DNA from 2 places in the Streptomyces yongxingensis genome. Region 2 is predicted to be linked to the other one. Evidence: predicted binding sites of a transcription regulator. Region 2 holds the regulator's gene; the other holds the start of a gene.
The links. Region 2 encodes HrcA, which represses chaperone genes, less so after heat shock. Its sites were predicted from a motif close to TTNGCACTCNGNNNNNCNGAGTGCNAA; they were not measured.

Region 1 (10,703 bases), 1.2 Mb from region 2:
GCAGCGACAGCTCCGGCTCCGACGGTGATGTCACCTTGAAGGTGGTCGCGGCCGACTACGGCGACAGCACCGCCAACAGCTCCCAGAAGTACTGGAACAAGGTCGCCCGGGCCTTCGAGGCCAAGAACGGCGGCCTTAAGGTCGACGTCAAGGTCTACAGCTGGACCGAGGTGGACCGGCGGGTGGCCGAGATGGTCAAGAACGGTCAGGCCCCGGACATCGCGCAGATCGGCGCGTACGCCGACTACGCCGCGCAGGGCAAGCTCTACCGCGCCGACGAGATGCTCTCCATCCCCACCCAGGCCGGTTTCATCACCTCGATCGCCCATGCGGGTGAGGTGCGGCGGGTGCAGTACGGGGTGCCGTTCGTGGCCAGCGCCCGGCTGCTCTTCTACAACAAGAAGCTCTTCGACCGGGCCGGGATATCCTCCGCCCCCACCAGCTGGGACGAGCTCAAGGAGGCGGCCGTCCAGCTCAAGGCCAGTGGGGTGAAGATCCCGTACGGGCTGCCGCTCGGCCCCGAGGAGTGCCAGGCCGAGACCATGATGTGGATGCTCAGCGGCGGTGGCGGCTACACCGACGCCAACGGCAGTTACACCATCGACTCCACCGAGAACATCGCGGCCTTCGAATGGCTGCGGGACGAACTCGTCGGCGCGGACCTCACCGGCCCCGGCTCCCCGGCCCGCACCAACCGCCAGGACACCTTCGACGCCTTCGCCCGCGGCGAGGTCGGCATGCTCAACGGCCACCCGACCCTGATGCAGCAGGCGTCCGCCCACGGCATCACGTACGGCACCGCGCCGCTGCCCGGCCGCAGGGGCAAGTCCCCGTCGACGATGGGCGTCGCCGACTGGCTGATGGCCTTCAAGCAGAACGGTCACCGTAAGGAGATCGGGAAGTTCCTCGACTTCGTCTACACCGAGAACAACGTGCTGGACTTCGTCACCGAGTACGACCTGCTGCCGGTGACCACCGCCGTCGAGCAGACGATGCTCGGCGACCGTGAGTACAAGCGGCTGTGGCGGTTCCTGGACGAGCTGGAGAGCGCGGAGTTCTACCCGGCCGACAAGACCTCCTGGGCGGAGGTCAGCAAGCTGATCAAGCAGAAGATCGGCTCGACCGTGGCCAAGGGCGGCGACCCGGCGAGCGTGCTGGGCCAGATCCAGCGGGAGGCCGACGCCATGGAGAATGCGGGGGCATGACAGTGGACACGCCCGGCCCCGGCCCTTCCGGCGACCCCGCCGACCGAGTCGAGGACCAGGTCGAGGACGAGGGGCGGGAGCGGGAGCGGGATCAGGAGCCGGGCACGGATGCCGGGCTGTCCGACCGCGACCAGGCCGTGCTCGCCGTGGAGCGGCGCGGCTGGCCGGGCCCCGGCGCCAAGGAGCGGGCGATACGGGAGCGGTTGGGGCTCTCCCCGACCCGCTACTACCAACTGCTGAACGCGCTGCTGGACGATCCCAGGGCCCTGGAGCACGACCCGGTGACCGTCAACCGGCTGCGCCGGATCAGGGACGAGCGCCGCGGAAGGCGCTGACGCACCTCGGGGCGGGACGGCCGGAACCCGTGCACTGGCGCGGCGGCCGGAACCGTGCACGGGCGGGGGCGGGGCCCTTCACCGGCGGGACGCCCGGGGGAAGCGCGCCGTGCCGCCGGGCCCGGTAGGGTCACCGCCATGGGCAGCGCTATGGGAAGTCACCCCGTCCCCGTACCCACCACCTCCGCCGGCCGTGAGGGCCTCGCCGCCCTCCTCGAACGGCCCGGCCGCGCCGTCGTCGGACTCGACTTCGACGGCACCCTCGCCGAGATCGTCCCCGATCCCGACCAGGCCCGCGCCCACCCCGGCGCCGTCCCCGCGCTCTCCCGGCTGGCCCCGAGGATCCGCTCCGTCGCGGTGATCACCGGACGCCCTGCCGAGGTCGCCGTACGGTACGGCGGCTTCGCCGGGGCCGAGGGGCTGGACGGGCTCGTCGTTCTCGGCCTCTACGGCGCCGAGCGCTGGGACGCGGGCAGCGGCGAGGTCCAGGCGCCCGAACCGCACCCCGGCGTCGCCGCCGTCCAGGCCGGACTCCCCGCCGTCCTCGAGGAGCACGGCGCCTCGCGCGGCACGTGGATCGAGGACAAGGGCCGCGCCGTCGCCGTCCACACCCGCCGCGCCGAGGACCCCCAGGCCACGTTCGAGCGGCTGCGTGCGCCGCTGCACGCGCTCGCCGAGCGCCACGGGCTGATCGTCGAGCCCGGCCGACTGGTGCTGGAGCTGCGCCCGCCGGGCATGGACAAGGGCGTCGCGCTCATCGACTACGTACGGCGGACGGGCGCGGAAGCCGTGCTCTACGCGGGCGACGACCTGGGCGACCTGGCCGCGTTCGCGGCGGTGGAGCGGCTGCGCGAGGAGGGCGTGCCGGGGGTGCTGGTGTGCAGCGGCAGCACGGAGGTGACCGAGCTCGCCAAGCGGGCCGACCTGGTGGTCGACGGCCCGGCGGGTGTGGTGGACCTGCTGTCGGCTCTGGCGGACACGGTCAGCGGCGAAGCCGCGTAGGGCTCGGCGGGACATCGCCCGGCATCCGGGTCGCGCCGGGTATCCGGGTCGTGTCCGGCGCCCAGGTCGCGCCGGGCACCCGGGCCGCGCCCGTACCCGGCCGCGCCCGTACCCGGCCGCGCCCGTACCCGGCCGCACCCGTCACCCCCAAGCCATCACAGCGCCCGCAGTTGCGCCAGGAACCACGCCTGTGGCGGTAGTGCGGTCGCCGCGGCGGCGAGCCGCTTGGTGCGGTCCGCGCGCTCGCCGTCGCTCATGCGCAGCGCCTCGTGGAGCGCCCGGGCCGTGCCCTCCACGTCGTACGGGTTCACCACCAGCGCGTCCTCGCCCAGCTCGGCGTACGCGCCCGCCTCCCGCGAGAGCACCAGCGCGCATCCCCGCTCGGAGACCACCGGGACCTCCTTGGCCACCAGGTTCATCCCGTCCCGGATGGGGTTGACCAGGGCCACGTCCGCCAGCCGGTAGGCCGCGAGGGACCGGGCGAAGTCGTCCTTCACATGCAGGGCGACCGGAGTCCAGCCCTCCGTGCCGTACTCGTCGTTGATCTCGTCCGCGATCCGCCGCACCCGCTCGGTGTAGTCGCGGTAGACCGCGAGGTCCTGGCGCGAGGGGTAGGCGAAGGCCACGTGCACCACGCGCTCGCGCCACTCGGGACGGGTCTCCAGCAGCCGCCGGTAGGCCAGCAGCCCGCGCACGATGTTCTTGGACAGCTCGGTGCGGTCCACCCGGACGATCGACTTCCGGCCCGGTCCGATCTGGGCCCGCAGAGTGCTCAGCCGTTCGTCCACATCGCCCTGGCGCGACCGCTCCCGCAGGAAGTCCGCGTCGGCGCCCAGGCCGTGGACGCCCAGCCGGGTCTCCCGGCCCTGGAAGCGCACGGCCGTCGCCATGCCGTTACCGTCGCCGTCACCGTCCCGGACGATCTCCGCGCCCAGCACCGCCGCGCAGCAGTCGGCGAAGGCGGTGGCCCAGCGCTCGGTGAGGAACGCGGCGCGGTCGCCGCCGAGGATGCCGCGCAGCACATCCGCCGCGACGTCGTCCGGCAGCAGCCGGTAGTAGTCCGGCGGGGCCCAGGGAGTGTGGGAGAAGTGACCGATCCGCAGATCGGGGCGGCGCTCGCGGAGCATCGCGGGCACCAGCGCAAGGTGGTAGTCCTGCACCAGGACGACGGCGTCGTCCACCGCCTCCTGGGCGAGCGCGTCCGCGAACGCCGCGTTATAGCTCTCGTAGGCCGCCCACTGCTCGGCGAACTCCGCGTCGAAGACCGGCTCGACCGGGGTCTGGTAGAGCAGGTGGTGGACGAACCACAGCACCGAATTGGCGATGCCGTTGTACGCGGCGGCGAAGACGTCCGGCGCGATGTCGAGCATCCGCACCTGCTGGCCGCCGGTGTCACCGGGGTTCAGATGGCCGGCCCCGGCGCGCCGGGCCGCCTCGCGGTCACCCTCGCCGAGCGCCGCGCACACCCACACCGCGCCCGCGTCCGGGCCGATCGCGCTGAGCCCGGAGACCAGCCCGCCACCGCCGCGCCGGGCGGTGAGCGAGCCGTCCTCGCCCAGGGTGTACGAGACCGGGCCGCGGTTGGACGCGACCAGGATCGGGGCGGTGCGCGGAACTGCCATGTCGCGAGCCTAGCCAGGCGCGGCCCCGCGCAAACGTACGTACGGTTTCTTGCCCCGTAGGTGCTATTCCGGTTCCGGCCACATCAGCGCCAGGAGGCTGTTCCTCGGCGGGCGCCAGGACGCCATCCCTCCGTGAGCGCCGAGCCGCTATCCCGGCGTCACGCCGCGCGCCGCGCCGTGTACTCCGGTATCTCGATCATCGGCGGCCGCTCCTCGGTGTCCACCTCCGTGGTGCGCGGCTCGAAGCCGTTCTCGCCCCGGTCGAACTGGGTCAGCCGCGGCCGCACCAAATGGCCCCGGGCCAGCCGTAGCTGCGCGGTGCGGTAGATCGCGGCCGCCATCCGGCCGAGCGCCTGCCCGTCCTGGTGGCGGTGTTTGCGCACCCCGATGTCGACCTGGCCGAGCGCGTCGAGCCCCACCGTGTGCAGCGCGTCCACCAGCAGCCCCAGCTCGACGCCGTAGCCGACCGGGAAGGGCAGCCGCTCCAGCAGCGAACGGCGCGCCGCGTACTCCCCGCTCAACGGCTGGACGAATCCGGCCAGCTGGGGCCAGTGCAGATTCAGCAGCGGGCGGGCGACCAGCTCGGTGACCCGGCCGCCCTGCCCCGCCACCTCGCCGAGCGGGCGGTCGTACATGCCCTTCACCAGCTCAAGCGTGGGGTCGGTCAGCAGCGGACCGACGATTCCCGAGACAAAGCGCGGTTCGAATTCCCGCAGGTCGGCGTCGATGAAGCAGACGATGTCACCGCTCGTGGCGAGCAGGGACCGCCACAGCACCTCGCCCTTGCCGGGGAGCGCGGGCAGCCGGGGCAGCAGCGAGTCGCGGGGGACGACGGTGGCGCCCGCCGCCGCGGCGACCTCGGCGGTGTGGTCCGTGGAACCGGAGTCCAGCACCACCAGCTCGTCCACCAGCGGCATCGCCTCGCCCATCAGCTCACGCCGGATCGTGTCGGCGATATCGCCGACCGTGGCCTCCTCGTTCAGGGCGGGCAGGACCACGCTCACCGTCGTCGCCGTGGCCCGCTTCGCGGCCAGCAGGCGATCCAGCGGACGGTCGTCGGCAGACCAGGAGCGACGCTTCAGCCAGCGCTCCACCTCATCCAGCACCTGTGTGTCTCCCCTGCTGTGATCGCTGTGATCCATCTCGCGCATCGGACGGCTACCTCAACCATCCGGGCCTTCGGTTACAGTCTTGAACAACGCACATGGCCGTCGTATGTCGGGGTCGACCTCGGTGTTTACCGACGTACCGATGACGCTCGTGCCGACAAACGCCCCGGGTCCGCCCGGTGCCATACCGCTCATCCAGAGGGGCAGAGGGAACGGCCCGTTGAAGCCCCGGCAACCCTCCAGCTGATCTCGCATTCCGCAGCGAGGCTCCCAGCTCGGGAAGGTGCCAATTCCGTCTCGTGGCGAAATGCGTCGCGAGGAAGATGAGGAGAAAGGGCCTCGCCATCCATGGCTGTGCAGTCAGTAGAAAGCTCAACCACTTCCTCCGCCTCCGTCGCCTCCGGTGCCTTCGGCCCCGCCGTCGCATTGTCCTGCCGGGAGTGCGGTGAGCGGTTCGAGCTGGGTCCGATCTTCGCGTGCGAGATCTGTTTCGGGCCGCTCGAGGTCGCGTACGAGCTGCCGGCCGGCGACCCGGAGGGGCTGCGCCGGCGTATCGAGGCCGGTCCGAACAGCATCTGGCGCTACGCCCCGCTGCTGCCCGTCCCGGCGGACGTGGCGGACCTGCCGAGCCTGAACCCCGGCTTCACCAAGCTGGTCAAGGCCGACAACCTCGCCCGTGAGCTCGGCGTCACCGGTGAGCTGCACATCAAGGACGACTCCGGGAACCCGACCCACTCCTTCAAGGACCGGGTCGTCGCCATCGCCGTCCAGGCCGCCCGCACCTTCGGCTTCACCACCCTCTCCTGCTCCTCCACCGGCAACCTCGCCGGCGCGGTGGGCGCCGCGGCCGCCCGCGCGGGCTTCCGCTCCTGCGTCTTCATCCCGCACGACCTGGAGGCGGGCAAGGTCGTCATGGCGGCGGTCTACGGCGGTGAGCTGGTCGGCATCGAGGGCACCTACGACGACGTCAACCGCTTCTGCAGCGAGCTGATCGGCGACCCGGCGGGCGAGGGCTGGGGCTTCGTCAACGTCAACCTGCGGCCGTACTACGGCGAGGGCTCCAAGACCCTGGCGTACGAGATCTGTGAGCAGCTCGGCTGGCGGCTGCCGGACCAGATCGTCATCCCGATCGCCTCCGGCTCCCAGCTCACCAAGATCGACAAGGGGCTGAAGGAGCTGATCGCGATCGGTCTGGTCGAGGACAAGCCCTACAAGATCTTCGGCGCCCAGGCCGAGGGCTGCTCCCCGGTCTCCGCCGCCTACAAGGCCGGCCATGACGTCGTCCGGCCGCAGAAGCCGCGGACCATCGCCAAGTCGCTGGCCATCGGCAACCCCGCGGACGGCCCGTACGTCCTGGACATCGCCCGCCGTACGGGCGGCGCGGTGGAGGACGTGAACGACGAGCAGATCGTCGACGCCATCAAGCTGCTGGCCCGCACCGAGGGGATCTTCGCGGAGACCGCGGGCGGCGTGACCGTCGGCGTGACCAAGAAGCTGATCGAGGACGGTCTGCTCGACCCGTCCCTGACGACCGTCGTGCTCAACACCGGCGACGGCCTCAAGACCCTCGACGCGGTGGCCCCCACCACGGGCCCCTCCGCCATCATCCGCCCCACCCTTGACTCGTTCCGAGAGGCTGGACTCGCATGAGCGTCAACGTCCGAATCCCGACCATCCTGCGCACCTACACCGGCGGTCAGGCGGAGGTCTCCGCCGAGGGCGCGACCCTCGCCGAGGTCCTGACGGACCTGGAGAAGAACCACGCGGGCATCTCGGCCCGCGTCCTGGACGACACCGGCAAGCTCCGCCGCTTCGTCAACGTCTACGTCAACGACGACGACGTCCGCTTCGCCGACGGCCTGGCCACGGCGACCCCGGACGGCGCCGGGATCTCGATCATCCCGGCGGTCGCGGGCGGCTGCTGACCCCGCGTCCCCCTCCTCACCTTTGGCATCGCCCCGTCCGGGGACAACCGGACGGGGCGATTCCGTGTGTGGAATCGCGATACAGTTGCCCGGATTCCCCGCCGGCTCCGGGGTCGGAGCCACATATGAGAACTCGTCAAGTTGTGCGTAAAGTGTGCGCGCGAATTGTCGGGTTAGTTGCTTATGTCCGGCCCGGCTTGCCCGAACTTCACATAATTTCTCACTTTTAACCGTTCGGCCGTGCCCAGAATTCTCGTCCGATTGACCTGTTGCAGAGGGCGTTGGGACGGATACATTCAGCGGCGGTCGACGCGTTCCGGCGCACACCCCCCACATCCGGGGGGTGAGGTCTGACCCGGGTCCGCGGAGTGCGGTCCTGCGCAAGGGCCAGCAATAGGGGAGTTAGGAATGGCTCAGGGCACCGTCAAGTGGTTCAACGCGGAGAAGGGGTACGGCTTCATCGCGGTCGACGGTGGTGCGGACGTGTTCGTCCACTACAGCGCGATCCAGATGGACGGGTACCGCACCCTCGAGGAAGGCCAGCGGGTCGAGTTCGAGATCTCGCAGGGCCAGAAGGGCCCGCAGGCCGACATGGTCCGCGTGGCCGTAGGCTGACGCGCCGACGCGACGCAGCTGAAACGAACAAATCCGAAGGGTCCGTGTCCCGAACAGGGTACGGACCCTTCGGCATGCCCGGCGCCATGGCTCCCCGTGCCCTACCGCCCCCTTCGGGCCCTGGACGCCCTACGGGCGCTTGCGCCCACCCGTCACGGGCGCTTGCGCCCACCCGTCGCCCGACCGCCACCCCTCAAGGACGCCCTTCGGGCGCTTGCACTCTATAGGCCCGAGTGCTAATCATTGGCGTTAGCACTCTGACGTTGAGAGTGACAGAAGGACCGGGTCGGTGAGGCCCGCCAGGCCATGCGGGGCAAGGAACCGCGCGGCAGGCAGGCCGTCCGTCGCGGGCGCCAGCGCGGTCCGGAGCAATCCACCCCGTCTCTGGGAGGACCACTTCACATGGCCAAGATCATCGCGTTCGACGAGGAGGCGCGGCGCGGCCTCGAGCGCGGGATGAACCAGCTCGCCGACGCCGTCAAGGTCACCCTCGGCCCCAAGGGCCGCAACGTCGTCCTCGAGAAGAAGTGGGGCGCCCCCACGATCACCAACGATGGTGTGTCCATCGCCAAGGAGATCGAGCTCGAGGACGCGTACGAGAAGATCGGCGCCGAGCTGGTCAAGGAGGTCGCGAAGAAGACGGACGACGTCGCCGGTGACGGCACGACGACCGCGACCGTCCTCGCCCAGGCGCTGGTCAAGGAGGGCCTCCGCAACGTCGCCGCGGGCGCCAACCCGATGGCGCTCAAGCGCGGTATCGAGAAGGCCGTCGAGGCCGTCTCCGCCCAGCTCCTCGAGCAGGCCAAGGACGTGGAGACCAAGGAGCAGATCGCCTCCACCGCCTCCATCTCCGCCGCCGACACCCAGATCGGTGAGCTCATCGCCGAGGCGATGGACAAGGTCGGCAAGGAAGGTGTCATCACCGTCGAGGAGTCGCAGACCTTCGGGCTCGAGCTCGAGCTCACCGAGGGCATGCGCTTCGACAAGGGCTACATCTCCCCGTACTTCGCGACGGACATGGAGCGTATGGAGGCGTCGCTCGACGACCCGTACATCCTGATCGTCAACTCCAAGATCAGCAGCGTGAAGGACCTCCTCCCGCTGCTCGAGAAGGTCATGCAGTCGGGCAAGCCGCTGCTGATCATCGCCGAGGACGTCGAGGGCGAGGCCCTGGCGACCCTGGTCGTCAACAAGATCCGTGGCACCTTCAAGTCCGTCGCCGTCAAGGCCCCGGGCTTCGGTGACCGCCGTAAGGCCATGCTCGGCGACATCGCCATCCTCACCGGTGGCACCGTCATCTCCGAGGAGGTCGGCCTCAAGCTGGAGAACGCCGGTCTCGACCTGCTCGGCCGTGCTCGCAAGATCACGGTCACCAAGGACGAGACCACCATCGTGGACGGCGCCGGCGACACCGACCAGGTGCAGGGCCGCGTCAACCAGATCCGCGCCGAGATCGAGTCCTCGGACTCGGACTACGACCGCGAGAAGCTCCAGGAGCGCCTGGCGAAGCTGGCCGGCGGCGTGGCCGTCATCAAGGCCGGTGCCGCCACCGAGGTGGAGCTCAAGGAGCGCAAGCACCGCATCGAGGACGCGGTGCGCAACGCCAAGGCCGCCGTCGAGGAGGGCATCGTCGCCGGTGGTGGCGTGGCCCTGCTCCAGACCGTCTCGGTCTTCGAGAAGCTGGAGCTCGAGGGCGACGAGGCCACCGGTGCCCAGGCCGTGCGCCTGGCCCTGGAGGCCCCGCTGAAGCAGATCGCGGTCAACGCCGGTCTCGAGGGCGGCGTCGTGGTCGAGAAGGTGCGCAACCTGACCCCGGGTCACGGCCTCAACGCCGCGACCGGTGAGTACGTGGACCTGATCGCCGAGGGCATCATCGACCCGGCCAAGGTCACGCGCTCCGCGCTGCAGAACGCCGCGTCGATCGCCGCGCTGTTCCTCACCACCGAGGCCGTCATCGCCGACAAGCCGGAGAAGGCCGCCCCGGCGGGCGCTCCGGGCGGCATGCCGGGCGGTGACATGGACTTCTGATCGACTCGGCGCGTTCGTCCGCCGGTCGGTCATACCGTCCGAAACGTCGGGGCGGCACCCTCTCCCAGGGGTGCCGCCCCGACGGCTTATCCGGCCCCGCGCGGATGCGGGGCCCGGCCCCGGGCTCAGCCCGTGGCGGCCTCCAGGGCGGCGCGCAGATGGCCGTGCGCCTCGGCCAGGAGCTTCTCGGCGGTCGGGGCGTCCACCCCGCCCAGGATGGTGAGGATCGCGTTCTTCACCTCGCCGTCCGTGGCCGCCAGCGCGCTCTCGATCCGCTCGTCGGAGGCCCCGGTCGCCAGGAAGACGATCCTCCGCGAACGGGCCCGCAGCTTGTCGTTGGAGGCGCGCACGTCGACCATCAGATTCCCGAAGGTCTTGCCCAGCCGGATCATGGTGATGGTCGAGATCATGTTGAGCACCAGCTTCTGGGCCGTGCCCGCCTTCAGCCGGGTCGAGCCGGTGAGCAGCTCCGGCCCCACGACGATCTCGATGCCGTGGTCGGCCGCGGCGGCGAGCGCCGACCCGGCGTTGCAGGACAGCCCGACGGTGAGCGCGCCGCGCCGCCGGGCGTGCTCGACCGCGCCCACGGCGTACGGGGTGCGGCCGGAGGCCGAGACGCCGACCACGGTGTCGTCGGGGCCGATCCCGAGCCGGTCGAGGTCCCGGGCGGCCAGCTCCGCGCTGTCCTCCGCGCCCTCGACCGAGGTCACCACGGCGTCCGGGCCGCCCGCGATCACCCCGACGACCTGCTCGGGCCGGGTGTTGAAGGTGGGCGGGCACTCGCTCGCGTCGAGTACCCCGAGCCGTCCGGCGGTGCCCGCGCCCGCATAGAGGAGGCGGCCGCCACGGGACATCCGCGCGG
Region 2 (10,703 bases):
CTGGGCGTCGTGGACGATGTGTCGTACGAGAGTGAATCGTTCGATCTGACGCCCGGGGAAACACTGCTCTGTGTGACGGACGGGGTGACGGAGCACCGATCGGGCGACCGGCAGTTCGACGACGAGGACGGCCTGGCGGCGGCGTTCGCGCTGTGCGCGGGGCTCAGCGCGCGGCAGGTCGCGGAGCGGGTGCGCCGGGCGGTGGACGAGTTCGCGGCGGAGCCGCCGGACGACGACCTGGCGATGCTGGTCCTGAAGGTGCTCCAGGGGGCGTCCGACGGATCGTGACGCCCGCGGCGGGCTGTTCCCCTCCCCTCCCCGCCCCTTCCCGCGGATCGGTATGCGGCTCCGCCGCGTGGCTCGATATGCGCCTGCGCCGCGTGGTCCGCGGACACCCCGTAGGCCCGGTCGCTGCGGGGCCGGGGCGCCTGGGCACCGTCCCGTGGTCCCGGGTGGCGCCGGTCGTGCCGGACAATGGGGGCATGCCTTCCGTGTTGCCTGATGGTGAGCCCATGCCCGAGGACGGCGCACTGCCCGCGACCGCTTTGGCGGGGGCGGAGCGGCGGCCGCTGGGGTTCTATCTGCACGTGCCGTACTGCGCCACCCGCTGCGGCTACTGCGACTTCAACACCTACACCGCCAGTGAGCTGCGCGGCTCCGGCGGTGTGCTCGCCTCGCGGGACAACTACGCCGAGCAGGTCGTCGAGGAGGTGCGGCTGGCGCGGAAGGTGCTGGGGGACGACCCGCGGACCGTGGAGACCGTGTTCGTCGGCGGCGGAACCCCGACCCTGCTCGCGGCGGCGGACCTCGGGCGGATGCTGGGGGCGATCCGGGACGAATTCGGGCTGGCCGAGGGGGCCGAGGTCACGACCGAGGCGAATCCGGAGTCGGTCGATCCGCGGTATCTGGCGGAGCTGCGGGAGGCGGGGTTCAACCGGATCTCCTTCGGCATGCAGAGCGCCCGCCAGCACGTCCTGAAGGTGCTGGACCGTACGCACACCCCGGGGCGGCCGGAGGCGTGTGTGGCCGAGGCGCGGGCGGCCGGATTCGGCCATGTGAACCTGGACCTGATCTACGGGACGCCGGGGGAGAGCGACGCGGACTGGCGGGCCTCCCTGGAGGCGGCGCTCGGGGCGGGGCCGGACCATGTGTCGGCGTATGCGCTGATCGTCGAGGAGGGCACCCAGCTGGCGCGGCGGATCCGTCGCGGCGAGGTGCCGATGACCGACGACGATGTGCACGCGGACCGCTATCTGATCGCCGAGGAGACCCTTACGGCCGCCGGGTTCGCCTGGTACGAGGTCTCCAACTGGGCCACCTCGCCCGCCGGGCGCTGCCGCCACAACGAGCTGTACTGGCGCGGCGCCGACTGGTGGGGCGCCGGCCCCGGCGCACACAGCCACGTGGGCGGCGTGCGGTGGTGGAACGTGAAGCACCCCGGGGCGTACGCACAGGCCCTGGGCGAGGGCCGGTCGCCCGGCGCCGGCCGGGAGCTGCTGTCCGCCGAGGAGCGCCGGGTGGAGCGGATCCTGCTGGAGCTGCGGCTGGCCGAGGGCTGCCCGCTGGAGCTGCTGCGCCCGGCCGGCGCCGCGGCCGCGGCACGGGCCCTGGAGGACGGCCTGCTGGAGCCGGAGCCGTACGGGCGCGGGCAGGCCGTGCTCACGCTCCGGGGGCGGCTGCTGGCGGACGCGGTGGTGCGGGACCTGGTGGACTGAGGCGGGGCCGTCAGAGGGCCGATACGGAAGCCCTCGGGCGGACTGAGTTGAGGGGAGCCCTCAGCCCTCATTGGCCCGTACGAAGGCCGTCAGCCCCTTACGGAGGCCGTCAGTCCTGTGGGGCCGTCACGAAGTCGATCAATTCCTCCACCTTTCCCAGGAGCTCCGGCTGGAGGTCCTTGTAGGAGCGGACCGAGGACAGGATCCGCTGCCAGGCGGCCCCGGTGTTCTCCGGCCAGCCCAGGGCGCGGCAGACGCCCTTCTTCCAGTCCTGGCCATGCGGCACCGTCGGCCAGGCCGGAATGCCGAGGGAGGACGGCTTCACGGCCTCCCAGATGTCGATGTAGGGGTGGCCGAGGACCAGCACATGCTCACCGGTGACCTGTGCGGCGATACGGGACTCCTTGGAGCCCGTCACCAGATGGTCGACGAGGACGCCGAGCCGGGCGTCCGGGCCGGGGGAGAAGCCGTCGACGATGGCGGGCAGGTCGTCGACGCCCTCCAGGTACTCCACGACGACGCCCTCGATGCGCAGATCGTCGCCCCAGACCCGCTCGACCAGCTCCGCGTCATGGCGCCCCTCGACATAGACGCGCCCCGCGCGGGCGACCCTCGCACGCGCTCCCGGCACGGCGATCGACCCCGAGGCCGTGCGCTGGGGCGCGCTGGGGGCCGCCGCGCGCGGGCGTACGAGGGTGACGACACGCCCCTCGAGCAGGAAACCGCGCGGCTCCATGGGGAAGACGCGATGTTTGCCGAAGCGGTCCTCCAGAGTGACCGTCGGACCCTGGGCGGTCTTCTCGCAGCGGATCACGGCACCACAGAATCCGGTGGTGACCTCCTCCACGACGAGGTCCGGTTCGGCCGGGACCTCGGGGGCGGGCCGCTGCCGCTTCCAGGGCGGGGTCAGGTCCGGGTCGTACTGTCGCATCCGGATGACGATAGCGCGCGACGGCCACCCGCCCCCGCAGGCGCACAACTAGGCGAACGACTAGGGCGACGGCTAGCCGGACACGCCGAAGCGGGCCGCCAGTTCGTCGCGTTGGGTCCGTACGAACGCGGCGTCCACCACGGAGCCGTGCCCCGGGACGTACCGCGCGTCCTCGCCGCCGAGGGCGAGCAGTCGGTCGAGGGCGGCGGGCCAGTGGCCGGGGATCGCGTCGGGCCCGGCCTGGGGCGTGCCGGACTCCTCCACCAGATCGCCGCAGAAGACCACCTCGGGCCGGCCGGGCACCAGAACGGCCAGGTCATGGGCGGTGTGGCCGGGCCCCACATTGGCGAGCAGCACCGTACGGCCGCCGAGGTCGAGGCTGAGCTCCCCGCAGACCAGGTGGTGCGGGGAGGCCAGATGGTCCACCGCCTCGGTGGCGGCGTCCCGGTCCACCCCGTGGCGGATCGCGTCCTCGCGCAGCGTCTCCCGCTCACGGCGCAGCAGCTCGTCCAGGCCCGTGGCCCCGTAGACCTCGCAGCCCGCGAAGGCGGCCGAGCCCAGGACATGGTCGAAGTGCGGATGGGTGAGCGCGATCCGGGTGGGGCGGCGGCCGGTCAGCCGGGTGATCCCGGAGCGCAGCTCGGCCCCGGCGCGCAGGGTCGCGCCGGTGTCCACGACGAGGATGTCGGTCAGGCCGACGACCACGCCGACCGTCTCGTCCCACTCCGGCATCCGGCGGCGGGCCACACCGGGCGCGAGCCGCTCCCAGCCCGCCTCTTCCCAACACGTCTCCATACCGCGACGCTAGCTCAACGGGGATGGGGAGAGTTGCTGCCAGCGGCGGCTCTTGCCCATGCCACCGCACCCCGCCGTACACTGGCGGAGGGGTTCTGGCACTCGTGCCCGGTGAGTGCCAGGCGGACGACCTGATGAGACCGCTGGACTGGAGGTGCGCGGGGTGCTCAGCGAACGCAGACTCGAGGTGCTGCGTGCCATTGTCCAGGACTACGTGGGGACGGAGGAGCCGGTCGGCTCCAAGGCGCTCACCGAGCGGCACCGGCTGGGGGTCTCCCCGGCCACGGTGCGTAACGACATGGCCGCTCTGGAGGACGAAGGCTTCATCGCCCAGCCGCATACGAGCGCCGGGCGGATTCCCACGGACAAGGGCTATCGCCTCTTCGTGGACAAGCTGGCCGGAGTCAAGCCACTGTCCACCCCGGAGCGGCGGGCCATTCAGAACTTCCTGGACGGTGCGGTCGACCTCGACGATGTGGTGGGGCGCACGGTCCGGCTGCTGGCGCAGCTGACCCGGCAGGTGGCGGTGGTGCAGTATCCGTCGCTGACCCGGTCGACGGTGCGCCATGTGGAGCTGCTGCCGCTGGCACCGGCCCGGGTGATGCTGGTGCTGATCACCGACACCGGTCGGGTGGAGCAGCGCATGGTCGACTGTCCCACCCCGGTCACCGAGGATTCGCTCGCCGATCTGCGCGCCCGGCTCAACAGCCGGGTCGTGGGGCGGCGTTTCGCGGATGTGCCGCAATTGGTGCAGGATCTTCCGGAGTCCTTCGAACAGGAGGACCGGGGGACCGTCTCGATCGTACTGTCGACCTTGCTCGAGACGCTCGTGGAGGAGACCGAGGAGCGGCTGATGATCGGCGGCACCGCGAACCTCACGCGTTTCGTGCATGATTTCCCCCTGACGATCCGGCCCGTTCTGGAGGCACTCGAGGAGCAGGTCGTCCTCCTCAAGCTGCTGGGCGAGGCCAAGGACTCGGGTATGACCGTGCGGATCGGGCATGAGAATGCTCACGAGGGGCTCAACGCCACCTCGGTCGTCGCGGTCGGCTACGGTTCCGGCGACGAGGCGGTCGCCAAACTCGGCGTGGTCGGACCGACCCGCATGGACTACCCCGGAACGATGGGAGCGGTACGCGCAGTGGCACGTTACGTCGGACAGATCCTGGCGGAGTCGTAAGTGGCGACGGACTACTACGCAGTCCTGGGCGTGCCTCGTGATGCCTCGCAGGACCAGATCAAGAAGGCATTCCGGCGGCTCGCCCGCGAGCTGCATCCGGACGTGAACCCGGATCCGAAGACCCAGGAGCGGTTCAAGGAGATCAACGCCGCTTACGAGGTCCTGTCGGACCCGCAGAAGAAGCAGGTCTACGACCTGGGCGGGGACCCGAATGCCGGGCCGGGCGGCGGTGGCGCCGGCGGCTTCGGCGCGGGTTTCGGCAACTTCTCCGACATCATGGACGCGTTCTTCGGCACCGCCTCGCAGCGCGGTCCGCGCTCCAGGACCCGGCGCGGTCAGGACGCGATGATCCGCCTGGACGTGGAGCTCAGCGAGGCCGCGTTCGGGACCACCAAGGACATCCAGGTCGACACCGCGGTGGTCTGCACGACGTGCAGCGGCGAGGGCGCGGCGCCGGGCACCTCGGCGCAGACCTGTGACATGTGCCGTGGCCGGGGTGAGGTCTCCCAGGTGACGCGGTCCTTCCTGGGCCAGGTCATGACCTCGCGGCCGTGCCCCCAGTGCCAGGGCTTCGGCACCGTGGTGCCGACCCCGTGCCCGGAGTGCGCGGGCGACGGCCGGATCCGCTCGCGGCGCACCCTTACGGTGAAGATCCCCGCCGGTGTGGACAACGGCACGAGGATCCAGCTGGCCGGTGAGGGCGAGGTCGGACCGGGCGGCGGCCCGGCGGGCGACCTGTACGTGGAGATCCATGAGCTCCCGCACCCGGTCTTCCAGCGGCGCGGCGACGACATGCACTGCACGGTGACCATCCCGATGACGGCGGCGGCGCTGGGCACCAAGGTGCCGCTGGAGACGCTGGACGGCCTGGAGGAGGTCGACATCCGGCCCGGCACCCAGTCCGGCCAGTCGATCCCGCTGCACCAGCGCGGCGTCACCCATCTGCGGGGCGGCGGCCGCGGTGATCTGATCGTGCACGTCGAGGTGACCACCCCGACCAAGCTGGACCCGGAGCAGGAAGAGCTGCTGCGGCGGCTGTCCAAGCTGCGCGGCGAGGAGCGCCCCACCGGCGAGTTCAAGCCGGGGCAGCAAGGGTTGTTCTCGCGGCTGAAGGATGCGTTCAACGGGCGGTAGGCGCTTCGGCCGGGGGTTCGGGGGTTGGCCCCCGGGGGGTGCGGCAAGCCGGGGCAGCAGGGGTTGTTCTCGCGGCTGAAGGATGCGTTCAACGGGCGGTAGGCGCTTCGGCCGGGGGTTCGGGGGTTGGCCCCCGGGGGGTGCGGCAAGCCGGGGCAGCAGGGGTTGTTCTCGCGGCTGAAGGACGCATTCAACGGGCGGTAGGCGCGCCGGGCCGGGAGACGGCCCGCGCGGGCCGCTGATCTCCGCGGCGCCCTTGATCCGGTGGTGAGCCGGTGCGGAGGGCATGACACGATGTGGCCATGTCCTCCGCGCTGACCGATCTTTACCGGTACCCGATCGTGCAGGCGCCGATGGCGGGTGGAGCCTCCTGCCCGCAGCTCGCCGCCACTGTCTCCGAGGCCGGTGGCCTCGGTTTCCTCGCTGCCGGCTACAAGACGCCGGAGGCGATGTATGAGGAGATCAAACAGCTGCGGGGGCTGACCGGCCGGCCCTTCGGCATCAATCTGTTCATGCCGCAGCCGCCCAACCCCGACCCGGCCGCCGTCGCGGCCTACGGCGAGCGGCTCGCGGGCGAGGCGGCCTGGTACGAGACCTCGCTGGGCGACCCGGAGTCGGGCTCGGACGACGCGTACGACGCCAAGCTCGCCGTGCTCCTCGACAACCCCGTCCCGGTCGTCTCGTTCACCTTCGGCTGCCCGACCCGTGCCGTCCTCGACGCCCTCGCCAAGGTCGGCACCCGTACGGTCGTGACCGTGACCTCGCCCGTCGAGGCGCAGACCGCCCAGTGGGCGGGCGCCGACGCCGTCTGTGTGCAGGGCGTGGAGGCCGGCGGCCACCAGGGCACGTACAGCAATGACCCGGCCGCGGACGGGATGGGCGTCGGGCTCGGGCTGCTGTCGCTGATCACGCTGGTCCGCGAGTACGTCCAGATCCCGATCATCGCGGCGGGCGGGATCATGCGCGGTTCGCAGATCGCCGCAGCGCTGGCCGCGGGCGCGGTCGCGGCCCAGCTGGGGACCGCGTTCCTGGTGTGCCCCGAGTCCGGGGCGAACGCCCTGCACAAGCAGGCGATGACGGATCCGCTGTTCGGCCGCACCGAGCTGACCCGCGCCTTCTCCGGGCGCCCGGCCCGGGGCCTGGTCAACCGCTTCATGCGCGAGCACGGCCCGTACGCGCCCGCCGCCTACCCCCAGCTGCACCACATGACCTCCGGCCTCCGTAAGGCGGCCGCGAAGGCGGGCGATCCCCAGGGGATGGCGCTGTGGGCCGGGCAGGGCCACCGGCTGGCGCGTGAGCTGCCCGCCGCGCGGCTGGTGGAGACGCTCGCGGTGGAACTCGACGCGGCGCGGGCCGGGTTGGGCCGTCAGCCCCAGTGGGGTGCGGTGTCGTGACCGCCCCGGTGTTCGTGGCCGACGCCCTGGCGGGGGCGGCCGCGGGGGCCCGGGTCTGGCTGGAGGGCCCGGAGGGGCGCCACGCGGTGTCCGTAAGGCGGCTGCGCGTCGGTGAGCCCGTGGTGCTGACGGACGGTCACGGTACGGGCGTCCAGGGCACCGTGACGGCCGTCGAGGGCAAGGACCGGCTGGAGGTCGCGGTGGACGAGGTGCGCCGGGAGACGGCCCCGGACCCGAGGATCACCGTCGTGCAGGCGCTGCCCAAGGGCGACCGGGGTGAGCTGGCGGTGGAGACCATGACGGAGACCGGCGTGGACGCCGTCGTGCCGTGGTCGGCCGCCCGCTGCATCACCCAGTGGAAGGGCGAGCGCGGCCTCAAGGCGCTCGGCAAGTGGCGGTCGACCGCGCGCGAGGCGGGCAAGCAGTCCCGTCGGCTGACCTTCCCCGAGGTCACGGACGCGATGACGACCCGGCAGGTTGCCCGGTTTCTCGCCGAAGCCGATTTCGCGGCCGTGCTGCACGAGGAGGGCGGCGAACCGCTCGCGACGGCCCCACTGCCCGCGAGTGGCGAGATCGTTCTGGTCGTCGGGCCCGAAGGGGGCGTGTCCCCCGAGGAGTTGGCGGCCTTCGCCGAGGCGGGCGCGCGGCCGTACCGGCTGGGCCCGAGCGTGCTGCGCACCTCCACGGCCGGAACGGCGGCCGCCGCGCTGCTGCTCGGCCGCACCGGCCGCTGGGGGTGAAAGGCCCCTCCGGGGCCCCTCGCCGGGCACGCCCGCACCTGGCCGAGGACGGCCTTCCGGTTCGCGCCGGCCGATGGGAACCTATCCCCTATGGGGGTATTGAGCCAGGCAAGGCAGGCACGACGGGCACGGCAGGGACGGCAGACAAGACGGGGACGGACGCTCTTCGCCGTCGCGGCGGCCGGCGCGGCGGCGGTCGCGGTGACGGCGTGCGAGCCGACCGGCGGCGGCATCAGCTCGGTGACGGTCGCGATCACCACGGACCAGGTCGCCACCGAGGCCCTGGAGCGGGGCGGTGTCGGCGTCCGCTGGATGAGCTGCAACGCCGAGTTCAGGCACGGCCGTACGGCGGGTGCCGCCTCGCCCTCGCAGAGCGAGCGGGCCGGGGAGACCGACGCACGGGTGGACTGCCACGGCAGGACCGACAACGACAAGGACGTCCGGATCAGGGGCCGGGTCACCTACGTCCGGGAGGACCACTGCGTCCGGGGCGACTTGACCGGCCAGGTGGACGGCCGGAAGGTCTTCGAGGCGAATGTGATCGGGGAGTGCCAGGGCGGCGGCCGGGACACCGAGAGCCCCCGGCCGACCCGCAGTCACCCTTGGGAGCACCGGACCACGGAGGCTCCCGAGCCGACCCGTAGCCACCCTTGGGAGCACCGGACCACGGAGGCTCCCGAGCCGACCCGTAGCCACCCTTGGGAGCACCGGACCACCGAGGCCCCCGAGCCGACCCGCAGTCACCCTTGGGAGCACCCGTCCACCGAGGGCGGCGCCGGCCAGGTCGGTGTCGGTGACGGCGCCGGTGAGGACGGTAAGGGCGGCACCGGGGGCGGTGGCCGGAGCGAATAACCCGCGATCGCTTCCGTCGGCAGGCCCTGCCGGTACCATCCGGACCGTACGTGCCGACGATCCGTGAGGAGCCACCGGTGGCGGGAGAACCGCAGGCCGACTGCCTGTTCTGCAAGATTGTGTCGGGGGAGGTGCCGGCCACCGTCGTCCGCGAGACGGACACCACCGTCGCCTTCCGTGACATAAACCCCCAGGCGCCCACGCACGTCCTGGTGATCCCCAAGGCGCACCACCGGGACGCGGCCTCCCTCGCGGCGGCCGAACCGCAGATCACCGCGGACGTGCTGCGCGAGGCGGGCGCGGTCGCCGCGGAGGAGAAGCTCGACGAGACGGGCTACCGCGTGGTGTTCAACACCGGCTCCGGCGCCGGTCAGACCGTCTTCCACGCGCATGCCCACGTCCTGGGCGGCCGCGGGCTCAACTGGCCCCCCGGATAACCCTTGTCCGCGCGGGAACTGATCGTCCTCGGCACCGCCAGCCAGGTGCCGACCCGGCACCGCAACCACAACGGCTATCTGCTGCGCTGGGACGGCGAGGGCCTGCTGTTCGACCCCGGCGAGGGCACCCAGCGCCAGATGCTGAGGGCCGGGGTCGCCGCCCATGACATCGACCGGATCTGCGTCACCCACTTCCACGGGGACCACTCCCTGGGCCTGGCCGGGGTGATCCAGCGGATCAACCTCGACCGGGTGCCGCACCGGGTGACCGCCCACTACCCGGCGAGCGGACAGCGGTTCTTCGAGCGGCTGCGCTACGCGACCGCCTACCGCGAGACGGTCGCGCTGACCGAGGAGCCGGTCGCCGGCGACGGCGCGGTGCTCGCCCGTACCCCCGCGTACACGCTGGAGGCGGCCCGGCTCTCGCACCCCGTCGAGTCCTACGGCTATCGCCTGATCGAACCGGACGGCCGCAGGATGCTGCCCGAGCGGCTCGGCGCGCTCGGCGTCCGCGGCCCGGACATCGGCCGGCTCCAGCGGGATCGGGTGCTGGAGATCGAGGGGCGGACGGTGGCGATCGAGGAGGTCAGCGAGGTGCGCCGGGGGCAGCGCTTCGCGTTCATCATGGACACCCGGCTGTGCGACGGCGCCGACGCGCTGGCGCAGGGGTGCGATCTGCTGGTCATCGAGTCGACCTTCCTGGACGAGGACGAGGCCCTGGCGGTCGAGTACGGGCATCTGACCGCCGGGCAGGCGGCCCGGCTCGCGGCCGGGGCGGGGGTGCGGCACCTGGTGCTGACGCACTTCTCGCAGCGCTACGGCGACCCTTTCGAATTCGAGCGCCAGGCGCGGGACGCCGGGTTCGAGGGGGAGCTCACGGTCGCCCAGGACCTGATGACGGTGGCGCTGCCCAAACGGCGCTGAGGACGCCCCGGCGGGGGCGGCGGGACCGATGACCGCCAAGGGTGACGGTGGGCCGGACCCCGGCCCGTTGTCGGTGCCATCGTGCACACTGGCCGCACCCGCGTCCGACGGCGGAGGCGGACCGGCAAGACCTGGGAGAGCGCGGTGACGACACACGACGGCGACAAGCTCACGGCGGGCTACCACCTGCTCGACCCGCTCGCGGACGTGCGCCGCCCCGGCGACGCGGACTGCGATGTCTATCTCACCGGCACGGTCTTCCTGGACATCATCTTCACCGGTCTTGACAGCGCCCCGGTCCGCGGCACCGAGTCCTGGGCCCGCGGCATGGGCTCGAGCCCCGGCGGCGTCGCCAATATGGCCACCGCCCTGGCCCGGCTCGGCCTGCGCACCTCGCTCGCCGCCGCCTTCGGCGACGACCACTACGGGGACTACTGCCGGGACGCCCTGGACCACGGCGAGGGCATCGATCTCTCGCTCTCCCGCACGATCCCCGGCTGGCACTCACCGGTGACCGTCTCCATGGCCTACGAGGGCGAGCGGACCATGGTCTCCCACGGCCATGAGGCCCCGCCGCCCGAGGAGCCCGCGCCCAGCAGCC

Region 1: a site for HrcA is predicted at 8,027-8,053, ahead of groL (chaperonin GroEL). Genes of this name have one in related genera too.

What each region holds. Positions count from the first base shown of each region.
Region 1 covers NZ_CM145717.1:6,174,968-6,185,670, forward strand. The annotation lists gene ACZ6TD_RS26705 (extracellular solute-binding protein) at 1-1,205, shown strand, start outside; gene ACZ6TD_RS26710 (DUF3263 domain-containing protein) at 1,322-1,540, shown strand; gene otsB (trehalose-phosphatase) at 1,679-2,542, shown strand; gene ACZ6TD_RS26720 (alpha,alpha-trehalose-phosphate synthase (UDP-forming)) at 2,698-4,164, opposite strand; gene ACZ6TD_RS26725 (glucosyl-3-phosphoglycerate synthase) at 4,323-5,270, opposite strand; SAM riboswitch class I at 5,462-5,603, shown strand; gene thrC (threonine synthase) at 5,622-6,923, shown strand; gene ACZ6TD_RS26735 (MoaD/ThiS family protein) at 6,920-7,198, shown strand; gene ACZ6TD_RS26740 (cold-shock protein) at 7,607-7,813, shown strand; gene groL (chaperonin GroEL) at 8,216-9,841, shown strand; gene murQ (N-acetylmuramic acid 6-phosphate etherase) at 9,967-10,703, opposite strand, start outside.
Region 2 covers NZ_CM145717.1:7,327,875-7,338,577, forward strand. The annotation lists gene ACZ6TD_RS31100 (SpoIIE family protein phosphatase) at 1-288, shown strand, start outside; gene hemW (radical SAM family heme chaperone HemW) at 483-1,715, shown strand; gene ACZ6TD_RS31110 (DUF3097 domain-containing protein) at 1,825-2,646, opposite strand; gene ACZ6TD_RS31115 (MBL fold metallo-hydrolase) at 2,719-3,441, opposite strand; gene hrcA (heat-inducible transcriptional repressor HrcA) at 3,605-4,621, shown strand; gene dnaJ (molecular chaperone DnaJ) at 4,622-5,755, shown strand; gene ACZ6TD_RS31130 (nitronate monooxygenase) at 6,058-7,149, shown strand; gene ACZ6TD_RS31135 (16S rRNA (uracil(1498)-N(3))-methyltransferase) at 7,146-7,889, shown strand; gene ACZ6TD_RS31140 (hypothetical protein) at 7,980-8,741, shown strand; gene ACZ6TD_RS31145 (histidine triad nucleotide-binding protein) at 8,819-9,178, shown strand; gene ACZ6TD_RS31150 (ribonuclease Z) at 9,182-10,102, shown strand; gene ACZ6TD_RS31155 (carbohydrate kinase family protein) at 10,247-10,703, shown strand, end outside.